DNA from 3 places in the Paenibacillus sp. BT-177 genome. Region 2 is predicted to be linked to each of the others. Evidence: predicted binding sites of a transcription regulator. Region 2 holds the regulator's gene; each other region holds the start of a gene.
The links. The regulator Rex, encoded in region 2, represses fermentation and respiration genes when NADH is low (regulators of the CRP and FNR family bind a similar motif). The targets are predictions, from matches to a motif close to TTGTGAAATATTTCACAA.

Region 1 (5,357 bases), 160 kb from region 2:
GCGGAACTTGGTCTGAGTAATGCGATGATGCGATCCCATCCATTTCATAAAGTCAATCGCAAAATCACAATGCTGGCAAATAAGCAGCTCCAAATCTGTATGATCGATTACGCCAATATCACTGTCCTCCAGAACCTCAGCAGAAAAGGAATGCTTGGTGCCGAAGAAAGGATCAGCTTGACCAACAAGATCGCCGCTTTGATACATATATAGAATAAGTTCCTTACCCTCATCCGTTGTTTTGGTTACCTTTACGCGTCCGCGCTTAATATAAAACAGCTTATCCGCTGTATCTCCTTCCCAGAACAAATGCGAGCTTTCTGGCATAACTCGATCTTTCATCATCACTTGCAACCGGTTGAAGCTGGCCTCCGAGAAGCAACAGGTGTTGCCGCGGGCTTCCATTACATTTGTAGGGTTTCTCATCGTCCATTTCCCCTTTGTATCCTATGTTTTTTATCTGCAACTTGATCAATTCAAATTCATTATATACCTGTGCAATGAGTTTTTGGGGCAAGAAGAGGGGGTAAAAGTGGCAGAATTCCAAACTTTGTGATTTAATTCACTTCATAAAATAAAATTTTAAATAGATTGTGAAAAAAATCACAAAATATCTTGAAAAGCTGTGTTACGATCAGTGCGTGAACAAGAGATAGTACACGAGATAACAGGAGGATGAGGGAAATGGCTGTTAAAAACGAGGTTATCCAAAAAGAGCAAAGCGCAGAGCAGTATATTCAAACGCTGATTGACCGGGCGAACCGGGCACAGCAAGCTTTCATGAGTATGAATCAGGAGCAGATTGATGAAATCGTACAAGCTATGGCACTCGCAGGGATGGATAAGCACATGCACCTAGCGAAGTTGGCTGTTGAAGAAACAGGACGCGGTGTGTACGAGGACAAAATCACCAAAAACATGTTTGCAACAGAATATATCTATCACAGCATCAAAAATGAGAAGACCGTTGGTGTCATTGAAGATAATGATTTCGATAGCTTCCAAAAGATTGCAGAGCCAGTCGGTATCATCATGGGGATTACTCCAGTAACAAACCCGACTTCGACTACGATGTTCAAAGCGTTAATTGCCATTAAAACACGTAACCCAATCATTTTCGGCTTCCATCCATCTGCTCAATCGTGTAGTGCGGAAGCAGCCCGCGTCTTGCTTGAAGCAGCTGTTAAACATGGTGCTCCAGCGGATTGCATCCAATGGATTGAAGCACCTTCGATGGATAAAACAAATGTACTGATGAACCACCCTGATGTGGCATTGATTTTGGCAACTGGTGGATCAGGCATGGTTAAGGCAGCTTATAGCTGTGGTAAACCTGCACTTGGCGTAGGTCCTGGTAACGTACCTTGCTTTATTGAAAAAACAGCCGATATTAAACAGGCCGTGAACGACCTTATCCTTTCTAAATCTTTTGATAACGGTATGATTTGTGCTTCGGAACAAGCCGTAATTATCGAAGAGCCTATCTTCGAGCAAGTGAAGAAATTGATGATTGCTAATGGTTGCTACTTTGTAAATAAAGAAGAAGCAGCTAAGCTCACTCAAGGGGCTATGAATGTAGAAAAATGTGCAGTGAACCCGGCCATCGTCGGCCAGTCTGCTGTAAAAATAGCTGAAATGAGCGGCATTACAGTACCGGCAGGAACAAAAATTTTGGTCGCTGAAATTGAAGGAGTAGGAACCAAATTCCCATTATCTGCGGAAAAATTGAGTCCGGTATTGGCTTGCTACAAAGTGAAAAATGCAGAGCAAGGTATCCAACGTGCTGCTGAAGTTGTAGAGTTCGGCGGTATGGGTCACTCGTCAGCTATCCATTCGCAAGATGAGGACGTTATCGCTCGCTTTGCAAACCGTTTGCAAACAGGTCGTATCATTGTAAATGCACCTTCCACACATGGTGCAATCGGTGATATTTACAACACCAACCTTCCTTCGTTGACACTTGGTTGCGGTTCGTACGGTCGTAACTCGACTTCGTCGAACGTATCTGCAGTTAACTTGATTAATGTGAAAAGGGTGGCGAAACGGACGGTGAATATGCAATGGTTCAAAGTACCTTCCAAAATTTATTTTGAGAAAAATTCGACACAGTATCTTGCTAAAATGCCTGATATCACACGTGTAGCCATTATCACTGACCCTATGATGGTGAAACTCGGATATGTGGACCGCGTCATTCATTATTTGCACCAGCGCCAAACACCAGTTGCGATTGAAGTGTTCTCTGAAGTTGAGCCAGATCCATCGACAGTTACGGTAGAGCGTGGTACTGAAATGATGAGACGTTTCCAACCGGATTGCATCATCGCACTCGGCGGCGGTTCGCCAATGGATGCTGCTAAAGGCATGTGGATGTTCTATGAATATCCGGATACTGATTTCAATAACTTGAAGCAAAAATTCATGGATATTCGTAAACGGATTTACAAGTACCCACGTCTGGGTCAAAAAGCACAATTTGTAGCTATCCCTACAACCTCGGGTACAGGTTCGGAAGTCACATCGTTTGCAGTAATTACAGACAAAAACCTGGGCAACACGAAGTATCCGCTGGCTGACTATGAGTTGACTCCTGATGTGGCAATTATTGACCCTGTGTTTGTATATTCGCTGCCTAAAACAGCTGTAGCCGATACAGGTATGGACGTTCTGACACATGCTATCGAGGCTTACGTGTCTGTAATGGCCAATGATTACACAGATGGTCTGGCAATTAAAGCCATTCAACTGGTATTCCAATACCTGGAGCAATCGGCTCTGATCGGCGACAAGTTGGCTCGCGAAAAAATGCATAATGCTTCTACACTTGCAGGTATGGCGTTTGCTAATGCATTCTTGGGTATTAACCACAGTCTTGCACATAAATGGGGCGGACAATACCATACGGCGCATGGCCGCACGAATGCTATCTTGCTGCCGCACGTTATTCGCTACAATGCGAAAAAGCCGACAAAATTTGCTTCGTTCCCTAAATATTCGCACTTTGTTGCAGATGAGCGCTATGCAGAAATTGCACGCATACTGGGACTGCCTGCACGTACCACTGAAGAAGGGGTTAACAGCTTAATTGACGCGATCCGTAAGTTGAACAAAACACTCGGTATCGAGGAATCGTTCCAACAACTCGGATTCGATCCAAAAGACTTTGAATCACGTGTAGATTATCTGGCTGACCGCGCTTTTGAGGATCAATGTACAACTGCAAATCCAAAGCTGCCGCTGGTTACTGAATTGGCTGATGTATACCGCAATGCCTTCTACGGACGCTTTGATCAATAATATAATAGTATGAAGAGGCTTGTAACAAAGCATTTTCCTATACAATACCAATGCAGGCTCTCTATATAGAGGGCCTCTTGGTTTGGGAAGGGAGGTGAGCGGCGAGGCTGAAGGTATAGGCGTGAAGCTAGGGAAAATAAAGTGACATAAATCACTCATATTGTGATTTATGTCACATACTACACTCTATCATTATTCTACAATAAGAGTGTAAGAAAGGTCCCGACACTGAGCGTAAGGCATCGGTGAAAAGGCCGGGCTTAAGAAATAGTTTAAACGTGAAAAAAATCACAAGTCCGGAAGACCAAACAATTTGGAGGGATTTACATGTCGGTGATTGAGAGAGAATTACAAGAGCAACAATCTGGCTGGAGAGGTTTTAAAAAAGGAAAATGGACTAGAGAAGTTAACGTCAACGATTTTATTGAAACCAATATCTCACCTTATGTTGGTAATGAAAAATTTTTGGTTGGTCCTACTGCTAACACAACTGCACTGTGGGAAATTGTATCTGATCTTACTAAAAAAGAGTTGGCAAACGGCGGTGTGCTTGATGTAGACGTGAATACGCCATCCACCATTATTTCACATAAACCAGGCTATTTGGACAAGGACAAAGAACAAGTTGTCGGTGTACAAACAGATGCTCCATTCAAACGTTCTTTGCAACCGTTCGGTGGAATTCGGATGATGATCGACGCTTGCAAAGCCTATGGTTTTGAAGTGCCACAAAGCATTGTTGACATTTTCACTCATATTCGTAAAACGCACAACCAAGGTGTATTTGACGCTTATACAGATGAAATGAGAGCAGCTCGTAAAGCTGGTATCATTACTGGTTTGCCAGATGCATACGGTCGTGGTCGTATAATCGGTGACTATCGTCGCGTAGCTCTGTATGGTGCAGACTTCTTGATCCAAGATAAAAAACTTCAATTGAAAAGCCTTGAAGTTGATTCCATGGAAGAAGACGTAATCCGTCTACGTGAAGAAATTTCTGAACAAATTCGTGCCTTGAATGAATTGAAACAAATGGCTGCTGAGCACGGCTTTGATATTTCTAAACCAGCTAACAATGCAAAAGAAGCTTTCCAATGGGTATATTTTGGATATCTCGCAGCGATTAAAGAACAAAATGGTGCAGCAATGTCCTTGGGACGTGTATCTTCATTCCTTGATATCTATACTCAACGTGATCTTGAGGAAGGTACGATGAACGAAGAACAAGCTCAGGAACTGGTCGATCATTTTGTTATGAAACTGCGTATTGTTAAGTTCCTGCGTACACCTGACTACAACGAACTGTTCAGTGGTGACCCAACTTGGGTAACAGAATCCATTGGTGGTATGTCTGTCACTGGAGAAACTCGTGTTACCAAAAACAGCTTCCGCTTCTTGCACACACTGTACAACTTAGGACCTGCTCCAGAGCCTAACTTGACTGTACTGTGGTCAGAAAAACTGCCTGAGGGCTTTAAAAAATATTGTGCAAAAGTTTCTATTGAAACTAGCTCCATTCAATATGAAAATGACGATTTGATGCGTCCAATCTACGGCGATGATTATGGTATTGCTTGTTGTGTATCCGCCATGAGAATTGGTAAACAAATGCAATTCTTTGGCGCTCGTGCCAACTTAGCAAAAGCTCTGCTGTATGCCATTAACGGTGGTAAGGATGAAAAATCCGGCGTTCAAGTAGGACCTGAGTTCCCAGCCATTACAAGTGAAGTGCTGGATTACGAAGAAGTGTTGAGCCGTTTCAAACCTATGATGGAATGGCTCGCAAAACTGTACATGAACACTTTGAATGTTATTCACTATATGCATGATAAATATAGCTACGAACGCATTGAAATGGCGTTGCATGACCGTGATATTCTTCGTACCATGGCTTGCGGTATTGCAGGCCTGTCAGTTGCTACCGACTCCTTGAGCGCCATTAAATATGCAAAAGTTAAACCAATTCGCAACGAAAAAGGAATTGCTGTTGACTTTGAAATTGAAGGCGAATATCCTTGCTATGGTAACAATGATGACCGCGTAGATACTATTGCTGTAGA
Region 2 (5,357 bases):
ATTGCATTTTCTTTCTTTTCCTTGGCTGCACGAGTGCGAGCCTCCCGAAACAACTCACGGACACGACCTGCACCGACACCCACGTACATTTCAACAAATTCACTGCCTGAAGCTGCAACAAACACAGAATTGGTGTAGTGTGCAGCTGCTTTCGCCATCAGCGTTTTTCCTGTTCCCGGAGGGCCTGTAAGCAAAACGCCTTTCAATGGACGAATACCAAACTTGGAAATTTCATCATGCCGATTCAAAAAATCCAAGGCTTCACGCAATTCCTGTTTAGCGCTTTCTTGTCCACCAATTTCCTCAAAAGTCAGCTTGTCCGGACCATTTTTTTTACGTTTGCGCTCTTGCCCGGCACCTACGGCCAAGCCGCCACGAGCATGCATGAGCATTAACAAGCCGCTGAGCATCACGCCCGCAACCAGAAGAGGGATAATATTCACCCCAATAAAAACGAGAAATATAATAGTCACCGGCACAATACCGATTAATATTTCCTTGATCCATCTAGGCATTAGGCCATACCCCCATTTGCTGAGATTGACGTGGCAAAACGATAAACTTAGTCGCATTGCCTTCGCTGAGTCGGATATAGACATTGTTTGAATCCATATCGGTATCAGCCTTGATACCTGCCTTTTTCTTTTTCATCTGCTCAACTGTAGATGAAATTTGAGTATACTTTTTATTTTCCATCGCTTCGGCTACAGGAAACATAGCCTCAGACCACCATTGATTCAGTGCTGAATTGGAACGATCTGCGATATCCAGCTTAATGGTACGGCTGCCAATGATGGATTGCCCTTTTTGCTTAACCACATCGACCAATCCGGCCACATCCGCCTGCGGTTTGAGGTCTAGTTTCAATACGACCTGATCCTGTTTAATATCTATTTGAGCGCTTGTCACGCCTGGATATTGAGATACCAGTTTTTCCAGAGGACTTTGCATTGTAACCTGACGGTAAATGAACCATCCCCCAAACATCAACAAGGCTGCCAAAACGGCCGCCACAACAATAGGAACTGCACGCAATTTCAAACAACATCCTCCTCTCAAAATGTAAAACCCAGAAGAAACGGGACGAATGTCAACAAACAACCAAATTGCATGATCTTATAGAGATCAGCAACTCATTTTTCTATCATTTTTGTCTATCACTTATAAAATATAGTATATCATAACGTGAATCTAATATCGAAGGCAATGTGTGGAGGAGTTGTGATTTTCGTAGCAGCAAAAAAAGACGTAAATACGATTTAAATCGCATTTACGTCTTTTCAACTTCAATCAGTCATTCTTTTAACAATACATTGTTTTCACCATCACTACTCCCATAACACGCTAGTAATTAGGTAAAGTATACTTTATCCCCGTCGATGCTCCATCTGAGAAACGGTAAAAGGTATAGTTATGATGGCTTTCATCATCGTAAAACAGTTGCCATACATATTCGCCATTGAACACACTCGGTTGGAGTCTTACAATTTTTGCATTTGGAAGTTGCTGTTGAATTATCGCTTTCATTTTTTGCTCGTCGACTCCGTTTTTCATCAGCTCGGTATGAACACCGCTTGGATCTGCGACAGGTACGTTAGGTTGTCCTTCCATTTTTTGAAAAGGAACCCACACCATTATATTTTCATTCTGTGCGTTTTTTCCTTGAACCACCCAATATATCTGATCCCACACAGACTTCCAAGTCTGTGTCGTGCTAACCAGACCACCTGATTGCTTGGCCTTCATGATAGCGGCATTTTTCTCAGCCACCTGGTCTTGAGTAACATAGGAATAATACCAGAAAATGCTGACCAGGATCAGTATTACGGCCAAAATGGCGACCGCTATCCATTTCTTCTTATTTTTCAAACCTGTGCTTCCTCTCTAAGGGGATGTGACACCTGAATTAGCGCGACAGCAGCCCTTCAAAGGCGGCTTGTGCCTCATGTTTGATACGTTCCTCGTCCATCGTCAGGCATTCGCCGTTTTTCACAACCTGACGACCGTCTACCCACACATGAGCCACGTCTTTGGCACTTGCAGAGTATACGGCATGGGAAATAAGATCTGTACGCGGCAAGAAATGGGCCTGATTCAGATCTAGCGCGATAAAGTCAGCCTTGTTGCCTGCTGCCAGCGCTCCTACTTCTTTTAAACCAATCGACTTTGCACCATACTCTGTTGCCAGACGCAGTGCTTCATTTGCAGGAACTGCTGTTGGGTCGCCAGATACTCCCTTGTGAATGAGTGCCGCCAGACGCATTTCCTCGAACATATCCAGGTTATTATTGCTGGCAGGACCGTCTGTTCCAAGAGAAACAGTAACTCCTGCACGCAGCAATTCAGGCACTCTAGCTACACCACTTGCCAGCTTCAAGTTACTGCCTGGATTATGTGAAACCGCCACACCTCGTTCCGCTAATAAAGCTATCTCTTCGTCGTTCAAGTGTACGCCGTGGGCAACAAGTGAAGGGCGGGAGAAAAAGCCAAGCTTATCTAAGTGTGCAACTGGACGCAAACCGTAGTCGCGTACGTTTTGCTCAACTTCGGCGATCGTCTCGGACATGTGCGTATGCAATGGTAAATCGAGATCATGTGCTGCTTGAACAAATTTCTCAATAAACGCTGGCGGGCATGTGTATGGGGCATGCGGAGACATCATCGTTGTGATACGTCCGTCTGCTTTTCCATGCCAGTTACGGGCAAAAGTCACGGCCTCAGCCAGCTTGATCCGCTGTTCTTCTTCTGAACAGAGTCCAATGGCTCCACGCATCAAACTTGCACGGATGCCCGACTCTTCAGCTACACGTGCCACCTCATCCATATGATCGTACATATCCAGGAAAGTTGTGGTTCCACCTTTCAGCATTTCCAGCACTGACAAGGATGTTCCCCAATACACATCCGTAGATGTAAACTTGGCTTCCATAGGCCACATTTTTTCCTGAAGCCACACTTGAAGTGCCAAGTCATCTCCATACCCTCGCAGCAGAGACATCGCCGCATGACCATGAGTATTAATCAGACCAGGCAAAAACAATAACCCGTTACCGTCGATTGCTTCTGTCTCTTCCTCACCCGCAGGCAGAGTCTCGCCAATGTAAGTAATACGGCTATCCTCCACAATCATAAAACCATGGATTACCCCTGCTTCAGGTCCATTCACGGCAAAAGAACCGTTTTTAATCATCCATTTATTCACTGTCATATTGTGCTTCTTCCTTTCCGTCCTCCAGATAATAAGCGAGGCTAAGCAAGTCAGTTGTAAAGTCTGTGGCATGTATCCGAATATTAGCCGGCGCCTTGAGAATGATAGGTGCAAAGTTTAAAATCGCTCCAATTCCACTCTCAATGAGCCTATCAGCTACGTGTTGTGCCTCAAAATCAGGTACAGTAATAATCCCGATTCGAATATTTTTCTCTTTTACAGTCGCTTCCAATTCATCCATCGGTTGAACGACTAAGGTATTGATTCTGGTCCCAACCTTATCCGGGAACGCATCAAATACCGCCACAATCTTCATATTGTCTTTTAAATAAGCGTTATAGTTTGATAGGGCTTGACCCAGATTACCCGCTCCGACCAATACTACATTAATTTGCTGGTCAATTTTCAGGATATGGCGTATTTTCTCAATTAGATAAGAAACATCGTAACCGATGCCCTTCCGACCAAAATCGCCAAAATAGGCAAGATCTTTACGAATTTGGGCCGGATTCAAATCTAACCTCTGTCCCAGCTCTTGAGAAGAGACCGTAGCCACCTCCCGTTTGTGCAGTGCATTCAGATAACGTAAATATACGGGTAATCTCCGTACGACAGCCTCTGAAATTTTATCTGATTTCATACTTGCTCCCCCTAATTGTAACGGACTTTAGGTGTCCGTCCGTTGTGCCTCTGTCTCCGGGGCGGATTGGAGCCATTCGGCGATGCGGGGCACCATTTGCTCCGATGGCATATGCTCCATTTTTGGTCCCGGTAACGAGTACAAAAAGTGCTTTCCGTAATAGGATTCGATCACACGCGTATCGTAAACGATAACGACTCCGTGGTCACTCGCTGTACGTACCAATCGCCCAAATCCCTGTTTGAAGCGAATAACTGCTTGTGGTACAGACAGCTTCATAAATGGGTTCTTCTTCTGCTGCTGGAGCAGCTCGCTTTTTGCCTCCAGTAACGGGTGATTGGGCGGTTGAAACGGCAAGCGAACGATGGCCAGACAAGTCAAAGCCTTCCCTGGAATATCGACGCCTTCCCAGAAGCTGCTGGTTCCCAGCAATACAGAAGCCTTGGCTTCCTGAAAACGACGGGTTAGCTTGCTCCGACTCCCACTGTCTACACCTTGTCCTAACACGGTAATATCGCTGGATGCTAACGCCTCTTTGAGTGGCTCATACACTTGCCGGAGCATCCGATAGGAAGTAAACAGAACAAGCATTCTCCCCCGCGTCGCCTGGGCAGTCGCTCCTAGAGAGCTAACGAGCATCTCTACAAAATGTGCATCCCCTACACTGCCCTTCACACTCGGAAAGTCTCGCGGAATGACCAGCAACACCTGATCCCTGTAATTAAAAGGTGATGGGAGCTGTGACGTCATTAATCGTCCTTGATCCGCTGCCTCCTGCAAGCCGAGTTGATCGGTCATGTACTGAAACGACTTATCTACCGATAAAGTAGCAGATGTCAGAATAATACTTCTTTTTTTGTCAAAAAACATTTCTTTCAACTGGCGGCTCACATCGACGGGCACTGCATAAAATTGCAATGATTTACTACGGAATTGCCCACTCGCTTCGAGCCAATATACGGTTGTTTCATCATCGAGTCGTATAAAGAAGCGCAAATTTTCCCTAATCCCCGCCAAATCCTTAAGCAGACCCGTGATATCTGTAATGAGACTATCCGCCGCATAATCGTCGTGTTCTTCCTTGACATCCAGCATCAGCTTGTCGCCCTTGCGCAAAATTTCACTCAACGTTACATAAAGCTGATTTTCCAACGCCGCCGCTTGATCCCACTTTGCAGGCTTGGCCGACGGTTTGAGACGCGAAGAAAATTGCCCCGTTTCACCCGGTGTGGCATCAGACCGCTCTGGCAACATACCAAACAACTTATCGCTTAGCAGGTCCCAAGTTTCCTTAACCTCTAACACGAGTGGGTACAGCTGATCAATGGTCGAGGCCCATTCCGTCGACTTCTCATGCCCCGACTTTGCCAACTGCTGACGTAACGAAGGCAATTGTCCGTTCTTACTGTCCTTGAACAATCGAGTCAGCGTATGCACGAGTGTGAAATATTTCATATGCATGCCCAGGTGCTTACCGGCTACTTCCTCTAGATGATGTGCTTCATCAAT
Region 3 (5,357 bases), on a different contig from region 2:
CGGATTTTTATTAAACAAAACCGTTACAGCCTTTGCCAAAAAGATGGCTTGTGCAATTACCGCTGCTCCCTGGAGCAGGGAAAGGGCGGCCAGCAGCAGCATTACTGGCCGAATGCCCTTTAATTCAAACCAGGCTTTATCCATTAGTATTCCAGATGATCCTTCTCACTGAGACGCTTATGGAAAACAAAATAGCTCCACGCCTGATAAGCCAACACAAAGGGTAAAAGCGTTGCTGCAACAATCGTCATGGCTTTCAGTGTGTAATGACTGGAGCTTGCATTATATATCGTCAAATCAAAAGCACTGTTGATCGAGCTCACCATAAATCTTGGGAACAAGCCAACGAATAACGAAACGAAGCTTAGCAAAATGATGACACCTGTCATCCCGAAAGCCCATCCTTCGCGGCGCTGTCTCAGGAAATACCATGTCAGCACATAGGCGAGAATTCCCACCGCAACCGCAACATACATAAAGGGACCGCGACGTGCAAATATATCCGTTGCAAAATAAGTCCATACCACCATACCAGCAAGTAGAATTCCCAACACCGGAAGAAATTTGGACGCGATCACACGAGCACGATCCCTGACTTCACCAATCGTCCGCAGAGAAATGAACGTCAGCCCGTGCATGAGGCACATTCCGACCACTGTCAGTCCAATCCATACGGTGTATCCATTGAACACATCCAAAAATCCGGCTTTCAAATCCATGTTTTGCTGGATAGGTACACCTTTTACCAAAGCCGCAAAGGCCATACCAAACAGCATCGGCGGCAGGAAGCTGCCAATCAGAATGCAAGTATCCCACGTTCCTGTCCACCCTTTTCCTTCGGCCTTGCCACGGAACTCAAAGGAGACTCCTCGCAAGATCAAACCTAGCAAAATAAACACAAATACCAGATAATATCCGCTGAACATCGTTGCATAAAAATGCGGAAAAGCGGCAAACATCGCACCTGCTGCTGTAATCAGCCACACTTCGTTGGCATCCCAGAATGGACCAATCGTATTGATCATCAAACGTTTTTGTTGGTCATTACGCGGCACTAATCCTGTTGCCATCCCCACGCCAAAATCAAAGCCCTCTAGAAAAAAGAAGCCTGTAAACAACACTGCGATCAATAAGAACCATAAATCATTTAACGACAATGCTGTCACCTCCTTGAGCAAATGGATCATGAATGACTGTATGCTGATGCGGCTCAATATCTGGGCCTTTACGAGCGGTGCGAGCAAACAGGAATGCCAGTACACCCGTTAAAATAAGATACAGCGTCGTAAATGCAATCAGGGAGAACAGCACTTCTCCTGCTACAACGGTAGGTGAAACAGAATCTTTCGTTTGAAGCAAGCCAAACACAGTCCACGGCTGACGTCCCATTTCTGTCATGATCCAGCCTGCTGTATTCCCAATGAACGGGAGCGATATCCCCCACAGCATAAGGCGGAAGAACCAACGATGTGAGCCCTCCAATTTTTGTCGAAAACTCAGGTAAGCTCCGTACAGAGCAAGTGCAATCATGGCACATCCTGCCGCAATCATAATGCGGAAGCTCCAGAAGGTCGTACGGACAGGCGGAATATAATCACCTGGACCGTAGGTCTTTTCATACTGTGCTTGAAGCTCCTTCATACCAGGTACAGAGCCGGAAAACTTGCTATACGACAGAAAGCTCAGTGCAAACGGAACCTTAATCTCAAAGGTATTTTCCTGCTTATCAGGATCAATATTTGCAATAACCGTCCAAGGCGCCGGATCGCCGCTGTCTCCCCACAGAGCTTCACTGGCTGCCATCTTCATGGGCTGTGTTTTGATCAAATATTGAGCCTGTCCATGACCAAACAAAGGAATAGCAATGGCACAGATTAATGCAACAATAATACTCAATTTAAAAGAAGGTTTAAAAAAGTCCATATTCTTTTTATGCATCAGCTTCCAAGCACTAATCCCTGCTACGAGGAAAGCCCCGGTTGCAATGGCAGCAAAGATGGTGTGAGGATACTCCCACAAAAGCTGTTCGTTCGTTAACAAGGCAGCAAAATCCTGCATTTCTGCCCGTCCATTTACAACCCCATATCCTACAGGACGTTGCATGAATGAATTGGCAGCCAAAATCCACAAAGCCGAGAGCATCGTACCGATCGCTACCAACCACATGCAAATTAAATGGACAGTTTTGGATAATCTTTCCCAGCCGAATACCCATAGACCGATAAAGGTCGATTCCAGGAAAAATGCGAGTAATGCTTCAATGGCTAACGGTGTACCAAATACATCACCGACAAAACGGGAAAAGTCCGACCAATTCATTCCGAACTGAAACTCCTGCAAAATCCCGGTGACTACCCCTAACGCAAAGTTAATCAGCAGAAATGTCCCCCAGAATTGAGCCATTTTTTTGTACAAGTCTTTTTTCTTGATAACATACATAGTCTCCATAATTGCCACCAACAATGACAATCCAATGGAGATCGGCACATAAACAAAATGAAGAATCGTAGTGGTTGCAAACTGCAACCGTGCCAAATCCAATACGTCCATGATGCTGCTCCTCCCCTGTACTTCCCTTAACAATGATTTAATGTTTGTAATCTGAAGTCTTTTGTATTTGTGATTATATTCACACTCTTACATATGAAACCGTCACTTTTTTAGGAAATGACCCACTCAGCTAACTTGCCATGGTTGCCATAACCGGGCTTCAGATTATCCCCATTATATAGAATAAATTTAAATGAAATAGAATCAAAAATGTGAACATCGTGTCAAAGTTGTGTCATAACGATGGCGTTTTTATGAAAATGTCCTAAAATCCATAATGAATGTGACATTTTCTATTGATCCGTCCTTTTTCAACATATAAAAAAAGCCTCTCTTCATTCGAAGGACATACCTCCGACATCTGCAAGAGAGACTTCATAACGTTAAACCTAGGAAATCGATCAACAGCCATCTGTTCCTCCGTTTTTTTGGGTCTGATTACGATAGGAGGAAGGTGACATACCGACATATTTTTTAAATTTACTATGAAAATAATCTGCATTCGCATATCCCACGCGACCCGCCACTTGGTGCACCTTAATCCCCTGTGCAAGCAATTCCCTTGCTCGCTCAATCCTTACCTTATCCAGGTAGGCATTAAAGGCCTCGCCTGTATGACTTTTGAACAGTTTGCCCAAATACCCACTATTGTAATTGAACATATCCGCCAGTAATTCCAGTCGCAAATTTTCATCATAATGACCATGTATAAAGTCAATCATTTGCTTCATGATGATCTCCTTGCCACCCGTATCAGTCTGGCCAATCCACTGCAACACATGCTCGAGCGAGTGATCCACCAGCTCGCCCAATGTTGAATAAGCATATACATTGGTAATCAGGTTAGAGTGCTCCTCCAGCACGGTCCGGCTGTGTTCTTGTCCAGCTGCATACTTGTTCAGTGCCAGTGTGAATGTCTGAGCGAATGCCGCCTTGATTGCAGATTCTGTACGATAAATCTGTGGAAATTGGACTTCCATGTCCTTAATGACACGGGTCGCCACTTTACCATTAGCCATATCCAGCGCATAGTACAGCTTTTCTGCATAACGCATGGGGTCATCCGAGGCTCTATCAGACGCTTCATCCATTTCAGCATGGACTGTCTCCCATTCACGTAGGTCTCCAGGAAGCATGACTCTTTCTGCCCGGAACAAAAACGTACGCTCCAATAATCGTAACGCTTGTTCAAAAGATCTGGGGATATCGCTAAGAATGTCTACCGGAGCGCCAGCAGCCCCATAGATTTCATTTACCCAAGGCTTTAGTTCCTGTCGCCATGCAGCCAGCAACTGAACAGCATCTTGCTCCGTTTTTAACATGGCGGGAAGCAATAGGCCCGTATATATTCCAGCCTCAAACACAATGCCTCTATCCTGATCACGACACAATTCCGCTAGCCGCTGCTTTGCTGCCAACTGCCGGGCTTGCCGATCCCAGTCAGGTATACGCAAATCCAGCAGAATCACCTGATAGCTACTCCAGTCCAATGCTGGTAACGCTGGCTGTTGTCCATGCTTTCCAGCGTCGCTTTGGTGATCAGCTTGCTTGGATGCACGATGGCTGGGTTCTACAGCATCCCGAGGGTGCTCTGAATGAACCGGAAACAACAGTGCTTCAATCCAATCGCGCTCATGCGAAGATGGACTCCCCCACTTTCCATCTCCCTTTTCATTCTCAATGCTTTGTCGTACTCGTTTCAGCTCTAACGTCATTTCTTCCTCATCAACCGGCTTCAACAGATAACCATCCACCCCGAATCCCATGGCTTGCCTAGCATAATTAAAGTCTGCATATCCGCTTAAAATGAGAAAGTGAAACGGCTCCCCATTCATTTGGCGTATGCTTTGTATAACCTCCAATCCACTCATCCCAGGCATACGAATATCTACAATGACCAGTTCCGGTCGATGCTCTCCGAACTTTTCCAGAGCCTCGCGTCCGTTCTCTGCCGTATCGACGATGCGAAAGCCACAATCCCCCCAGTCAATAATGGAAGACAGTCCTTCACGAATCGCAGGCTCATCATCTACAATCATCGCTTTATACATTCGACGCTTCCTCCCTTGGTATGGAAAAGTATACGGTTGTTCCTACCTGTAATGCGCTTTCAATATGCAGACCATAACGTTCACCATACATCAATGTCAGACGTTGATGAACATTACGCAGACCAATACTGCTCCCTTCCGGCTCCTCCGTACCCGTGATCCGAGCCAACAGACGGGTCAGTTGTTCTTCCTTCATGCCAATTCCATCATCAGCCACTTTAATGTGCAGTTCTCTTTGTTCTATTGTGATATCTACCTTCACGGTAACTGGCTCTTCCTTATTTTCTAGGCCATGAATAACTGCATTTTCCACTAGCGGTTGTATGATTAAGGGAGGAATCGACATGTCCTTCGCGCTTTCTTCCAAATTCACTTCATAGACCAAACGATTCCCAAACCTGAACTGCTGAATTTGCAAATAGGATCGCACCATATCCAGCTCCTGTAATACGGTTGTTTTACCACTGCCAATCTCCAGATTCCTGCGCATCAGCCTGCCAAGCAAACGGACCGTCGTTGCAATCTCTGCTTCCCCATTCAAATGTGCTTTCATTCGAATGGATTCTAACGCGTTAAACAGAAAATGCGGATTAATTTGGCTTGCCATCATTTTTAGCTTGATATCCTTTTGTGCCAATTCAAGCTTGTTGTTATGCTCACTCGTCTCATAGACCTGTGCCATAAGCTGGCGGATACTACTTACCATGTAGTTGAAACGGCGCGATAAATCACCGATCTCGTCCCTTCCCTCCACAC

Region 1: the regulator Rex is predicted to act here: its motif matches at 3,458-3,475, upstream of pflB (formate C-acetyltransferase).
Region 3: the regulator Rex is predicted to act here: its motif matches at 2,618-2,635, upstream of OIU26_RS18695 (cytochrome ubiquinol oxidase subunit I).

What each region holds. Positions count from the first base shown of each region.
Region 1 covers NZ_JAOYTP010000001.1:438,464-443,820, reverse strand. Annotated here, with positions in the region: gene OIU26_RS02225 (Crp/Fnr family transcriptional regulator) at 1-426, opposite strand, end outside; gene adhE (bifunctional acetaldehyde-CoA/alcohol dehydrogenase) at 685-3,297, shown strand; gene pflB (formate C-acetyltransferase) at 3,625-5,357, shown strand, end outside.
Region 2 covers NZ_JAOYTP010000001.1:279,586-284,942, forward strand. Annotated here, with positions in the region: gene OIU26_RS01370 (AAA family ATPase) at 1-515, opposite strand, end outside; gene OIU26_RS01375 (hypothetical protein) at 508-1,041, opposite strand; gene OIU26_RS01380 (cell wall elongation regulator TseB-like domain-containing protein) at 1,345-1,869, opposite strand; gene OIU26_RS01385 (amidohydrolase) at 1,907-3,208, opposite strand; gene OIU26_RS01390 (redox-sensing transcriptional repressor Rex) at 3,195-3,848, opposite strand; gene dinG (ATP-dependent DNA helicase DinG) at 3,876-5,357, opposite strand, start outside.
Region 3 covers NZ_JAOYTP010000006.1:173,679-179,035, reverse strand. Annotated here, with positions in the region: gene cydD (thiol reductant ABC exporter subunit CydD) at 1-144, opposite strand, end outside; gene cydB (cytochrome d ubiquinol oxidase subunit II) at 144-1,157, opposite strand; gene OIU26_RS18695 (cytochrome ubiquinol oxidase subunit I) at 1,144-2,550, opposite strand; gene OIU26_RS18690 (response regulator transcription factor) at 2,952-4,601, opposite strand; gene OIU26_RS18685 (cache domain-containing sensor histidine kinase) at 4,594-5,357, opposite strand, start outside.